4 regions of the Hymenobacter bucti genome follow, and region 4 is predicted to be linked to each of the others. Evidence: riboswitches for the same ligand, from Rfam matches in the RefSeq annotation. Region 4 holds a riboswitch; each other region holds the start of a gene.
The links. Region 4 has a riboswitch for S-adenosylmethionine ahead of ACFSDX_RS15470 (phosphoadenylyl-sulfate reductase). Riboswitches for the same ligand answer to the same signal wherever they lie in the genome.
Positions count from the first base shown of each region.

Region 1: linked by a shared signal. The riboswitch ahead of ACFSDX_RS08040 (amino acid permease) and the one ahead of ACFSDX_RS15470 (phosphoadenylyl-sulfate reductase) in region 4 are both predicted to bind S-adenosylmethionine.
Region 2: linked by a shared signal. The riboswitch ahead of ACFSDX_RS02055 (peroxiredoxin-like family protein) and the one ahead of ACFSDX_RS15470 (phosphoadenylyl-sulfate reductase) in region 4 are both predicted to bind S-adenosylmethionine.
Region 3: linked by a shared signal. The riboswitch ahead of metH (methionine synthase) and the one ahead of ACFSDX_RS15470 (phosphoadenylyl-sulfate reductase) in region 4 are both predicted to bind S-adenosylmethionine.

Region 1 is NZ_JBHUFD010000003.1:82,333-85,606, forward strand. Features, by position in the region: gene ACFSDX_RS08030 (glycosyltransferase family 2 protein) at 1-35, shown strand, start outside; gene ACFSDX_RS08035 (HD domain-containing protein) at 105-758, shown strand; SAM riboswitch class I at 934-1,043, shown strand; gene ACFSDX_RS08040 (amino acid permease) at 1,251-2,702, shown strand; gene ACFSDX_RS08045 (hypothetical protein) at 2,849-3,208, shown strand; gene ACFSDX_RS08050 (PAS domain-containing protein) at 3,231-3,274, shown strand, end outside.
Region 2 is NZ_JBHUFD010000001.1:515,612-518,885, forward strand. Features, by position in the region: gene ACFSDX_RS02050 (O-acetylhomoserine aminocarboxypropyltransferase/cysteine synthase family protein) at 1-1,218, opposite strand, end outside; gene ACFSDX_RS02055 (peroxiredoxin-like family protein) at 1,266-1,955, opposite strand; SAM riboswitch class I at 2,302-2,419, opposite strand; gene ACFSDX_RS02060 (LysM peptidoglycan-binding domain-containing protein) at 2,598-2,885, opposite strand; gene ACFSDX_RS02065 (hypothetical protein) at 3,111-3,274, shown strand, end outside.
Region 3 is NZ_JBHUFD010000001.1:30,535-33,808, forward strand. Features, by position in the region: gene metH (methionine synthase) at 1-1,826, opposite strand, end outside; SAM riboswitch class I at 1,900-2,009, opposite strand; gene ACFSDX_RS00125 (SGNH/GDSL hydrolase family protein) at 2,148-3,274, opposite strand, start outside.
Region 4 is NZ_JBHUFD010000005.1:815,450-818,723, reverse strand. Features, by position in the region: gene cysD (sulfate adenylyltransferase subunit CysD) at 1-400, opposite strand, end outside; gene ACFSDX_RS15470 (phosphoadenylyl-sulfate reductase) at 410-1,171, opposite strand; SAM riboswitch class I at 1,472-1,565, opposite strand; gene ACFSDX_RS15465 (hypothetical protein) at 1,696-2,172, shown strand; gene ACFSDX_RS15460 (hypothetical protein) at 2,266-3,274, shown strand, end outside.

The DNA.
Region 1 (3,274 bases), on a different contig from region 4:
ACCAGCTCCAGCAGCTCGGCGTGGGCGAGCCCTAGGTGGCAATGAGCGAGTCATCCTGAGCTTAATTTTAAGGCAATAGGCGTAAGCATGCGTTTCTTTAATGCATGCTTACGCCCACCCTCGCCGCCCGTTGGCACGCCCTCACTGCGCCCTTGCTACCCGATGCCGCTCACTGCGAGGCCGAGCTACGGCGCCTGGCCGCGGCCTACGAGGCGCCCGAGCGGCACTACCACACCCTGGCGCACATCGAAAACCTGCTGGATAGGGTAGGGGCTCATCCGCTGCAAGATGCGGTGGTAGTGGAGCTGGCTGCCTGGTTCCACGATGCGGTGTATAACGCGCTGCGGGCTGATAATGAAGCGAAGAGCGCGGAATGGGCGCTGGCCTTTTTGCAAAGCACCAGCCTAGCGCCCGCCCGCTGCGAGCGCGTGGCCGACCTCATCCGCCGCACCCAGGACCACACCCAGCCTCAGCCGCCCACTGATGCCGACTTGCTCTTATTTCTGGATGCGGACCTGAGCATCCTAGGTGCCCCCGTGGCGGCGTACTGGGCCTATGCTCGCCAGGTGCGCCGCGAGTACCGCCTCGTGCCCGACCTGCTGTATCGCCCCGGCCGGCGCAAAGTGTTGGCCAAGCTGCTCGCCGCGCCGGTGCTCTTCCACACGCCGAGCTTGCGCGAGGAGTTGGACGCCGCCGCGCGCCGCAACCTGCAAGCCGAGCTCGACGCCTGGGAGCAGGGTGGGCTGCCGGCAGAGTAGCCCGGACTCTACGCGTCCGAGCGCTCGCGCAGCAAACATCTCGCGGCTGGATAAGCTGAAAAAGGCCGGGCTGCGCTTGCGTAGCTACTCACTTCGCAAGCGCTCGGACGCGCAGAGTCCAGGCTACTAATCGTACCTTTGTCGCAGCTAAATTCGGCTGCCAGGCCCAGGCCTGTTTTTATAAAGAGGCGCTGAGAGATAGGCTCTGCGACGCGCCGGCAACCCCTGCCTCGGCAGAACGGTGCCAACCGACCGGCCGCTAAACTATGGCGGCTCATATAAAAGCCCGTGGTTGCTTTCGTTTTTTGTTGTGCTGTTCATCAAGTAGTTGGCGCCGGGCAGCTTGGCACGGGCGCCCTAGGCTGTTGTTGTTGAGCAGGGCCGCCGCTTAGGTATTGCAAATTTTTCTCAAGGGTTGACTACTGCTGGCCGGGCGCGTACCGGGCCGGCGGGGTCGTTATTTAGTGCAGGCTGGCAAAGCCCACGATATATATGTTAAAAAAATCACTCGAACTCCTGCGCCAGGAAGCGGCCGAATCGGGCGCCGGCACCCTCAAGCGTACGCTAAACGGGTTTAATCTCATCGCCCTAGGCATCGGGGTTATTATTGGGGCGGGGCTGTTTTCGCTCACGGGCATCGCGGCGGCCAACCATGCGGGACCGGCCGTGACGCTCTCCTTCGTGGTGGCGGCGGTGGGCTGCGCATTTTCGGCCCTGTGCTACGCCGAGTTTGCGGCGCTGGTGCCGGTGGCGGGCTCGGCCTACACCTACTCCTACGCCACCATGGGCGAACTCTTTGCCTGGATAATCGGCTGGGACCTCGTGCTCGAGTACTCGGTGGGCGCGGCCACGGTGGCCATCAGCTGGTCGCAGTATTTGCTTAAATTTCTGGATAAGTACGGCCTGCACTTGCCCGCGCGGCTCGTCATGTCGCCCTTCGAAACGGTGAAGCTGCCCTCGGGCGCCGAGGTCCACGGCTTCGCCAACCTGCCGGCCATGGCCGTGGTGCTGGTTATTACGGCCATCATCATCCGGGGCACGTCGGGCTCGGCGTGGTTTAATGCCCTGGTAGTGACCCTGAAAGTGGCCGTGGTGCTGGTTTTCATCGCCCTCGGGTGGAATTACATTGACCCGGCCAACTACCACCCCTACATCCCGACCAACACGGGCACGTTTGGCGAGTTTGGCTGGAGCGGCGTGCTGCGCGGCGCCGGCGTGGTATTCTTCGTATTCATCGGCTTCGACATCGTGGCCACGATGGCCCAGGAAACCAAGAATCCGCAGCGCAACATGCCCATTGGCATTCTGGGCTCGCTCGTGGTTTGTACCATCCTGTTCGTGCTTTTTGGCTACGTGATGACCGGGCTGGCCAACTATACTGAGTTTAAAAACAGCGCCGCGCCGGTAGCCATCGCCATCGAAAAAACGCCCTACGCTTGGCTGAGCGGCGCCATTATCGGGGCTATTCTCATCGGTTACACCTCGGTTATTCTGGTCGATTTGCTGGGGCAGTCGCGGGTGTTCTTCTCGATGTCGAAGGACGGCCTGCTGCCGCCCGCTTTCTCCAAGCTGCACCCCACCTTTCGCACGCCAGTGCAGTCCAACCTACTCTTAGGGGCTTTTATCGCGCTGTTTGCGGGCTTCGTGCCCATCTCGGTGGTGGGCGAAATGACGAGCATCGGCACGCTGCTGGCCTTCGTGATGGTGTGCCTAGGGGTGCTCATCATGCGCCGCACCAACCCCGATGCGCCCCGCAGCTTCCGCACGCCGTGGGTGCCGGTGGTGCCCATCCTAGGTATCGTTACCTGCCTCGTGATGATGGTGAGCCTGCCCTGGGAAACCTGGCTGCGCCTGGCCGTGTGGCTGGCCCTGGGGCTGGCAATTTACTTTGGCTACGGCAAGAAGCACAGCAAGCTGCGCCAAGCGGCCGAGGGCCAGCAGTAGCTGGCGATAGGTATCTGATTTTCTGTTTGTTTATAGTCGGTACTTTTCAGGTAAAAAATAGGGTTGTGTCGTACCTTTGCTATTCGCCAGCGAAGTATTTCTACGCCAGCTTCTGGTTTAGAAGCAGCTTTTCGTGGCGCTAGATTATGAATCAGTACCTGCTCGACGTTAACCTGCAACAAGTTCCCGACTCCTATTTACACGGCAGCTGGCAAGTGGTAGACCGCGTGCTCAGCCAGGCCGACCCGGCCACGCCGCTGGCGCAGGCTACTTTTCTGCACTTGCAGGATGGCTTCTGGCAGCTCGATACCCCGGCGGCCCCGGCCACTGGCCAGTGGTCGGTGGAGCGCGACAGCCTGCTGAGCCGGCCATATTTGCAGTTGCAGCTGTCCACCGAAAGCGTGACGGCCCTGGTCACGCGGCTGCGCCGCTCGGCCGATGGCATGTACCGCACGCTCGCACTGTACTTTCAGTCGGGCCTAGAGCTTTTTCTGGTTCACCCTTAAACTACGACAAATACGACGGTAGATGACGACTCCTGATTTTACGGCCTTCGAGCGCCTGCAAACAGC
Region 2 (3,274 bases), on a different contig from region 4:
CGTTACGCCCGACGCAATTTGCTCCTGCTCGCTGAGCTGCTGGTGCGTGGTGGCCGAGGGCTGAATGATGAGCGTTTTAGCATCGCCCACGTTAGCCAAGTGGCTGATGAGCTTGAGGTTGTCGATTACGGCCGTGGCCGTGTCCTTGCTGCCGTGCAGCGCAAACGAGAGCACGCCGCCGAAGCCGCGCTTGAGGTACTTGGCGGCATTCTGGTGGTGCGGGCTGCTGGCCAGGCCGGGGTAGTTGACGTGGGCCACCTCGGGGCGCTGCTCCAGCCACTGGGCTACTTTGAGGGCGTTTTCGACGGTGCGCTCCACGCGCAGGCTCAGGGTTTCGAGGCCTTGCAGCAGCAGGAAAGAGTTGAAGGGGCTGATGGCGGGCCCAAAGTCGCGCAGACCTTCCACGCGGGCCCGAATGGCGAAGGCAATGTTACCAAACGGCCCGTTTTTGCCGAATACGTCGTTGAAAACCAGGCCGTGATAGCCTTCGCTGGGCTCGGTAAACTGCGGGTACTTGCCGTTGCCGAAGTCGTAGGTGCCGCCGTCCACAATTACGCCGCCCACGCTGGTGCCGTGGCCGCCAATCCACTTGGTGGCCGACTCCACCACGATGTTGGCGCCGTGCAGCAGGGGCTGAAACAAGTAGCCGCCCGCGCCGAAGGTATTGTCTACTACCAGCGGCAGGTCATGCTTCCGGGCCACGGCCGCAATACGCTCAAAATCAGGCACGCTGAAGCTCGGGTTGCCGATGGTTTCGAGGTAAATGGCGCGCGTGTTATCGTCAATCAGCGCCTCGATGCTGTCGGCGTCATCGCCCTGCGCAAAGCGCGCCTCGATACCTAGGCGCTTAAAAGCCACCTTGAACTGGTTGTAAGTGCCGCCGTAGAGGTAGGAGCTCGACACGATATTATCGCCCTGCTTCAGGATGTTATTCAGCGCAATGAACTGCGCCGCCTGGCCCGAGCCCACGGCCACGGCCGCTACGCCGCCTTCGAGCGCCGCAATGCGCTGCTCAAACACGTCGGTGGTTGGGTTCATCAGGCGTGTGTAAATGTTACCAAACTCCTTGAGGGCAAACAAATTAGCGCCGTGCTCCGCGTTTTTGAATACGTAGCTCGTCGTCTGGTAAATGGGCACCGCGCGCGAGCCGGTGGTGGGGTCGGGCTGCTGCCCGGCGTGTAGTTGAAGGGTTTCGAAATGCAGGTTGGGGGTGGCCATGGGAAGGAAGAAATGAAGACTAAAGATTACTAAAAATACCCGCCTGGTTAGGCGGTTTGGGGTGCGGTAGCCTGCGCCAGCGCATCCAGAATTTCGGCCGGGTCGGCGCGGTGCTTGAAGTTAGCCTCGGCCCACGACCACTTAACAAGGCCATCGGTGCCAATGATAAAGGTGGCCGTGAGCGGCAGCTCGTCATCGGCAGTACCATTGTGAGCAGCCAAGTCAATGCCTACGCTGCGCAAGGTATCGGCCACTTCGGCGCCTACTTTATACGCCAGGCCATACTGCCGAGCCACTACGTTGCCTACATCGCTTAGTACCAGAAAGGTCAGCGACTTTTCGCTGGCGGTGAGGCTGGTAAGGTCGGGCGTTTGGGGCGATACGGCCACAAGGGTGGCGCCGTGCTGCGCCAGTTCGGGCAGCAGTTGCTGGTAGGCCCGCAGCTGCACGTTGCAGTAGGGGCACCAGTTGCCGCGGTAAAATACCAGCACCACCGGGCCTTGCTGCAAGAGCTGAGCGAGCGCAACCGGCTCATTAGTAGCGCTGGGCAGCGTGAAGCCGGGGGCCACTTGGCCCGCCTGCAATGCGCGGCTGGCCAAGCCCGAAGTTGCGACGGTCGTGATGCCGCCATCAATAGTTTGGGCGGCGGCCGGGGGCAGTACGGAAGCTAAGTGCTGCGCCGTAGCAGTGAGTTCCTGCTGAAAAGTGGTGGGTGCTGAAGAAGTGGAGACTGCCATAGAATGAAGTAACCATAGGTGGATGCAAGTGAAGAAACTGGGCGGAGTAGGCGGCCAGAGGCAGTCAACCGAGTAGTTAAGCTGCTCATTAGCTGCGCAAGCTTACAAGGTACTTGGCCCTAACCAGCGGCTACTAGCTGCTAGTGTGCCCAGCCGAACTCGCAAAAAGATAGCTGCTGCTCAGCGGCAACAACACGCGCTGCAACAGCGCATTCGCTCGTCCGAGCGCCCTGCCCGGTGGGTGGCGGCGTGGGTACACGACGTAGCTTTCCAAGCCTGGCTGCGGGTGGCAGCTGGAGCAGGGGAAAGCAGGAAAACGGCGGAAAGGGATTGTTGCATGGTACTCAATTTATAGCTCCCGTGCCGGCAGCAACGCCGGGCAGGGGTAGGAATTGGCACCTTTCCAAAAGTGAAGGTTGCCAGCGGGTCACGGAGCCTAATCTCTCGCCGCTTCTGTATAAAACTGAAACTAACTGCCCCGCCGGCTGCGGGGAGTACCAGGGGTTGGTGCGGGCAAAGATATGCACGAAGCCCACTTGCGCAATAAGGGGCCGCCCGCGCCCCAAACTGGGCTAACCGGGCAATAAAAAGGCCGCCCCAAATCTGGAGCGGCTTTTCTCACCTTTTTTCTGCAAAAAGTACCTAGAGACTAGGTAGGGTTAACACCTGACCGACTTCAATCTTGTCAGGGTTACTGCCGATGATGGCCTCGTTGGCCTCGTATATCTGGTGCCACTTAGCGGCATCGCCGTAGTGGTTTTTAGCAATTTTAGAAAGCGAGTCGCCGCTTACTACAGTGTACGTGTCACCGGTAGTGGCTTCGGGCTTGCTATTACCGAAAAAATCGGTGCCGGCGCCGGTAGCGGCCGGTTGGGCAGGAGCAACGGGCTTTTTGTCGCCCTCATTGGTCAGAAAATCGAGTAAGCCCATGGCTGCAAATGATTGGCAGTGAAAGAAAAGGAGATAAGACAACCTCGGCGTAGCCGTCCTTAGCCGAAGCCAGTGAACTACCCGGTGGGTTTGCGGAGACTAATACGCTTTAGTAATTCAAAGGTTATGATTAATAACCAAAAAAATTGCACCGCGTAAGCAGGTCCGTTACTGGTATTAGCAGTAGCTCATTCGTCTTTCACTTCTACCAAACCCTTTTCTTCCATGAATACCCCTTCTTCTCTTCGGTCCTACGCCGCGTCGCTGCTGTGCGCATTTATGCTCCTCTTTGTTGCTGCCTCGTGCAGTGATAAGGGCAAAGTGGAGGGCGCTAACATGCTCTATGGCACAAGCAGCAAGGTGTGGAAAACTGCCAAGGAAACTGCCGC
Region 3 (3,274 bases), on a different contig from region 4:
ACCGTGTCGTTGCCGCGGTACGAGAAGCTGATGTTGCTGACGCCGCCGCTGGTGCGGGCGCCGGGCAGGTTCTCCTTTATCCACTTCACGGCCCGGATAAAATCGAGCGCGTAGTTGCGGTGCTCGTCGATGCCGGTGCCCACGGTCAGGATGTTGGGGTCGAAGATGATGTCCTCGGCCGGAAAGCCAACTTCCTTGGTCAGAATATCATACGAGCGCTGGCAAATCTCAATGCGGCGCTCGTAGCTGTCGGCCTGGCCCTGCTCATCGAAGGCCATGATGACCACCGCCGCGCCGTACTGGCGCACCAGCCGGGCGTAGTGCTTGAAGCGCTCCTCGCCTTCTTTCAGCGAAATCGAGTTGACGATGCTTTTGCCTTGCACGCACTTGAGGCCGGCCTCGATAACCGTCCACTTCGACGAGTCTATCATCAACGGCAGGCGGGCGATGTCGGGCTCCGAGGCGATGAGGTTAAGGAAGGTCGTCATGGCCGCCTCCGAATCGAGCATACCCTCGTCCATGTTCACGTCGAGCACCTGGGCGCCGTTTTCGGCCTGGGCGCGGGCTACGGCCAGGGCCGCCTCGTAGTCGCCCGAGCGGATGAGGCGCGCAAACGCCCGCGAGCCCGTCACGTTGCAGCGCTCGCCGATGTTGACGAACAAGCTCTGCGGCGTGATATTGAACGGCTCCAAACCCGCCAGCCCGAGCGACGACTGCGCCGTGAGCAGCGCCGGATTGGCGAGCGCGCCATCAGTGGCCAGCTCGGGCTGCGCTTCGGCCGCGGGTTTGTCGAGGCCACGCGGGCCGTATTTATCCGCTAAGCGCTTGAGCTCGGCAATATGCTGGGGCGTGGTGCCGCAGCAGCCGCCCACCACGTTCAGCAAGCCTTCTTTCAGGTAATCTTCGACCAGCGCAGCAAATTCCTGGGCGCTCTCGTCGTAGCCGCCGAAGGCATTAGGCAGGCCGGCGTTAGGGTAAGCTGACACCGACACGTCGGCCAGGCGAGCCAGCTCGCGCACGTACGTGCGGAGCTGGTCGGCCCCTAGGGCGCAGTTAAGGCCCACGCTCAGCAGCGGCAGGTGCCGGATGCTGTTCCAAAACGCTTCTACCGTCTGCCCGCTCAGGGTGCGGCCCGAGGCGTCAGTGATGGTACCCGAAATCATGACCGGCACCACCCGGCCGCCCTCATCGAAGAACTGCTGCACCGCGAAAAGAGCAGCCTTGGCATTGAGCGTGTCGAAGATGGTTTCGATGAGCAGCGTATCCACGCCGCCCTCCACGAGGCCGCGGGTTTGCTCCAGGTAAGCCGCGGCCAGCTCATCAAAGGTCACGGCGCGGTAGCCGGGGCGGTTGACGTCAGGCGAGAGCGAGGCGGTGCGGTTGGTGGGGCCAATGGCCCCGGCCACGAAGCGCGGCTGCTCGGGTGTGAGGGCGGTGTACTCGTCGGCCACCTCGCGGGCTATTCTAGCCGACTCATAGTTAAGCTCATACACCACGTGCTCCAAGGCGTAGTCGGCCTGCGCGATGGTGGTACCCGAAAAGGTATTGGTTTCCACCATGTCGGCCCCGGCCGCGAAGTACTCGGCGTGAATATCCCGGATGATGTCGGGCCGCGTCAAACTCAGCAGGTCATTATTACCGCGCAGCGGGTGCGAATGATTCGCAAAGCGCGCGCCCCGAAAGTCCTCTTCCTCCAGCGGGTAGCGCTGAATCATGGTGCCCATGGCGCCATCCAGAATGAGCAGGCGCTGGCGCAGCAGCGCGGGCAGCGGCGAGATACTAGCGGGATTGGGTGCGACGGGGGCAGCGGGCGAAACGGCGGGCATAATCTTCTGGGCAAAAACGGCGGCAAAAACCGCTATCCAGAAAGAAAGCCGCGCCGGGCGGCGCAGGTTCCGGCTGATATCTTCTTTGGTCGCAAGTACTTGACCAAACAGGAGTTGGCACCAGCCCTAGGGCGGTTGCCAAGACGTCATCGGGCCTGGTCCCTCGGTCTTTCTGGATAGCAGCGACTACGAAGATACAACGGCCGGCCGGCACTTTACCTAAAACCTGAACTAGTTGCGCTTTGCCGCTTTGCGAAACGCAAAAAGCGCCTTCCCGACGAGAGGAAGGCGCTTTTCAGCAAGACAAGCAAGGCGGGCTACCTAGGGGAGAAGAACGCCCCGGTAGTTGGTGGGGTTCACGGGCTGCACCGTGGAGCCGTAGGTGGTGTTGATGGCCCTGATAATGCCATTGGCTACCAAGGCGTAGCCACGGGGCGTGGGGTGCACGCCATCGAGCGAAAACAGGTTGCCGGTGATGAAGCTGGTCGAATTATTTACCCCATTATAAGTGGAAGTACCGGAGGCAAGGGAGCCAAAAAAGGCATTGGCATCGAAGAAAGCCAGCCCTTTGGCCGTGGCCGCGGCCCGCAGTGAACTGTTGAAAGCCGTAGTAGCGGTGGCCACGTTGGCTTGCTCGGTGGGGTCAAGCACGAGCGTGCTCGGGAACGGATTCAATACGCTTTGGCCGAATGCTCTCGTAGTATCAACTCCTAGGGCGGTGAGAAAGCCCCCAAAAACTGCCCCCGTGGGAGCTGAGCCAGTGGCTTGGCGGTAGAAATCGCGCCAGTACCGGCCCGTGGGCTGGCCATAAAGGCCAATGTAGGGCGACGCCGTGAGCGTGAGGAGCAGCGTACCACCAGCCGCGTTGCGAATGCTGGCCAGCGTAGCCGTCGTCACGCGGGTATTGGCGGCGCCGGGGGCCAGGATGCCCGTCGTGTACACGAATGGAGCCGCCGTAGGCACGTTAGCCGCCGCAAACGAGGCCCGTGCCGACGGCCCAACAGTGGTAAAGAACGGAATCCCCGTAACGTCCGGAATATTACTCACTACTCCTTTGGCACCGCTGGCCGTTAGCGCATTGATAATACGCACCGCCTTGAGATTAAACGTGTCGGTGCGGGTGATGCCGCTGCTAGCTACGGCACCGCCGGCGGTGGCGTAGCCAAGCACGTCGTTGTTGCCCAGCCAGCACGAAAAGAAGGTGGCGGTGGCTGCCTCCGCTTTCACTCGCTGAAAGTACGTTTGGCCCGCGGCGGCATCGGGCGTGATGCGCTCGAAGTAGGGGTTGCCCTGCGTGCTACCGTAGCCTACCGTTTGAATATCAGCTAGCTTGATGCCCGGCACTCCGAGGTTATTAATAGCGTCGGTGTACTTGGTGTAGAGGGGGGCCGTGGCGGTGCCGCCGCGCACCGCCAGGTTGGTAGTAACGGCGGCCGTGATGGGTGCCC
Region 4 (3,274 bases):
CGTCGCGCCGCGCCCCGCCGATGCAGGCATCAAACTCAAATTCCTCAATCACGTCGAGCAACGTGTACGTTTGCAGTGGGTTGCGGCTGGGGTATTTGCCGCCCGGCTCCACCAGTCCGCGCTCCCGAATGGTGTCTTCCACCTTGCGCACGATTAGCTTTTCGCCCAGCTCAGCCGCCAGCTTATCGCGGAAAGCCAGCACCTCGGGGAAGTTGTGGCCCGTATCGACGTGTACCAGCGGAAATGGAAACTTGCCCGGCCGGAACGCCTTTTCGGCCAGCCGCGTGAGGGCAATCGAGTCCTTGCCGCCCGAAAACAGCAGCGCCGGCCGCTCAAACTGGCCCGCCACCTCGCGCATAATGTGGATGGCCTCGGCTTCTAATCTATCTAAATAATCCATCGTAGTTCGTTATTCTTTAATTGATTCTACCACCGGGTCAAAGCCTTGGTGCTCACCGGCCGTGCCGTGCAGGCCGCACTCCTTGGCGGCGGCTTCCTCCCACCACCAGCGGCCGGCCCGGAAATCCTCGCCCGGCTTGATGGCCCGCGTGCACGGCGCGCAGCCAATGCTTACGAATCCCTTAGCATGCAATGGGTTAACTGGCACGCCGTGCTCTTGGGCGAAGGCTACGCACTGCGCCCAGGTCCAGTCGTGCAGCGGGTGCACTTTCACTAGGTTGTGGCCCGCGTCCCACTCGGCGGGGTCCATCGTCTGGCGGTTCTGCGACTGCTCGGCGCGGATGCCCGTGACCCAGGCCTGCTGCCCGGCCAGCGCCCGACCTAGGGGCTCCACCTTGCGGATGTAGCAGCACTCCTTGCGGTTTTCGATGCTCTCGTAGAAGCTATTTGGGCCCTTTTCGCGCAGCAGCTTTTCCACGCTCGCCGTTTGCGGAAACACTACTTCAATGGGCTTGTCGTAGCGCAGCAGCGTCTTATTCCAGGTCGAGTACGTCTCCTGAAAATTGCGGGCCGTGTCGAGCGTAAATACCCGAATGGGCAGGTTGTTCTCAAAAATAAAGTGCGTAAGTATCTGGTCTTCTAATCCAAAAGAGGTCGAGAACGACACCTTGCCGGGGAAACGCTCGGCCAGTAGGGCCAGCGTTTCGGGCACCGAGTGCTCAGGTACGAAGCGGCGCAGGTCATCGACCTGTTCCTGAATAGATAATTCCATAACAACGATGAGAAGAGGGGAGGGGCTGCCCGGCCCCCGCTAGGGGCGAGCCGGGACCAGAGCGCGAAACCAGCCCGTAGCGGCAACTACAGCCCGGCGACCCGCCGCCGGCTCGGTGGGACGGCCGCGGCGGAAGAAGCTAGTAAACCCGCTAAAAATGAAAAGGTTTATGCGCGACAGCCAGCCCCGCCGCTCGCTACACAAGCGGCCGGCCCCGACGTACAACAACACGCCAGCAGCAAAGTGGGGGCGGACAGGTACACGGGACGGAGGGTAGAAAAGCAGCGCACGGCAAACTTGTTTTTATATGACCAGGACTTGGCACCGTTCTAGCAGGTAGCTAGGGGTTGCCGGCGTTTCGTCGAGCCTGTCTCTCCACGCCTCTTTATAAAAACAATCCTTCAGGTGATGAGGAATTGATGGGGCAAAGGTACGGCGCCGGATTTTAAACTGCCAAGCCAGCTAAATTTCGCTTTTTATCTCCGCTCCAGCTTACTTTCCTCCGCGCTCTTATCTTAGTCTTCATGAAACCCTTCCTGATTTTTGGCTGGCTGCTGTTGCCGGTGGCCAGCTTCGCGCAGCAGGCGCCGGCGCCTAGCCCAGCTTCTGTCGCTGGCGCCAAGCCGCCTATTGTGCTGCCGCCCAAAAAGGCCAATGCCATCTTGGTGCAGCGCCGCGACAGTGGCCTTGTGGCTCTTACCGCTCTTATGCAAGGCCTGGTTAATCGCGGCTATGTTATTAAGGATGTCAACCGCGAGCAACTGACGGTGCGCACCGAGCCCCGCGCCGTGTCGGAGGTGGGGGCCGTCGTACTGACTGGTGCCGTGCAGGGCCGGCAATTTGTGCTCACCGGGGCGTTTGCCCCGGAGCTGGCCAGCCGCCGCTCCACACCCATTAGCTACACCGGGGAGGAGCGCCACGACCGCGCTTCCGAAGCCTGGGAAGAGCTGGTGAAAGCGGCCGGTATGCTGGGCGGCAGCCTCACGTACCGCACGCAATAGCTACAGCCGCGGCCTATGTAGTGGCCGCCGCGCGCACCCCGCCCGAACGGGCGGGGTGCGTTGTACTTTTGTGTTGCTTTTACGTAATTTTCAGTGAAGAAAGCACTTTACTTAATTGGTTCGCCCAACCAAACCACGCAGATGCGCGGCGTGGCCCAGCTACTCGAAGACGAATACGAGCCGTATTTCAGCCAGCTTTACTACGATGGCTGGATGCGGGGCTTCTACAAGTGGCTGATTCGCAATAATGTCCTGACCGGTACCATCGTGCAGGGCCACATCAAGGAAAAGGCCGACAAGTACCTGGCGCAGCACGAACTGCGCAACGACTTCGAAAACCGCGTATTCGGCCACGATTACGACCTCATCGTGTGCTGCTCCGACATTATCGTGCCCTGGCCGCTGCTCGCCAAAACCAAGTCGGTGTTTGTGCAGGAAGGCATGACCGACCCGCTCAACCTGTGGGCGCGGTTCGTGAAGAAGTTCACCAACTTCCCTATCCTCACCATCAGCACGGCGCTGAACGGGATGAACAACTGCTGCGATATCTACTGCGTGGCCTCGCCGGGCTACGCCGAGCACTTCGCCAAAATCGGGGTCGACAAGCACAAGCTGGTCGTGACGGGCATTCCCAACTTCGACAATATCGAGCGGCTGCGCCATAACTCGTTTCCGCACCGTGGTTATGTACTGGTGGCCACCACCGACATGCGCGAAACCTTCCGGCCCGACAACCGCAAAAAGTTTATCCAGCACGCCACGCGCATTGCGGCCGGCCGGCCCATGGTTTTCAAGTTTCACCCCAATGAGAACATGGAGCGCGCCACGGCCGAAGTCAAGAAGTACGCGCCGCCCGGCACCGTTATCTACACCAGCGGTAATACCGAAGAGATGATTGCGAACTCGGTAGAACTCGTAACGCAGTACAGTACAGTGGCCTACGTGGGGCTGGCCCTAGGTATCCCGGTGCACTCCTACTTTGATGTGGACGACCTCAAGCGCAAGCTGCCCGTGCAAAACGGCGGCATTAGCGCCCAGCGCATTGCCGACATTTGCCGCCAGTTCGGGCAGTTTGCGGGCACCGGGCCCGAGTTTTTGCGCC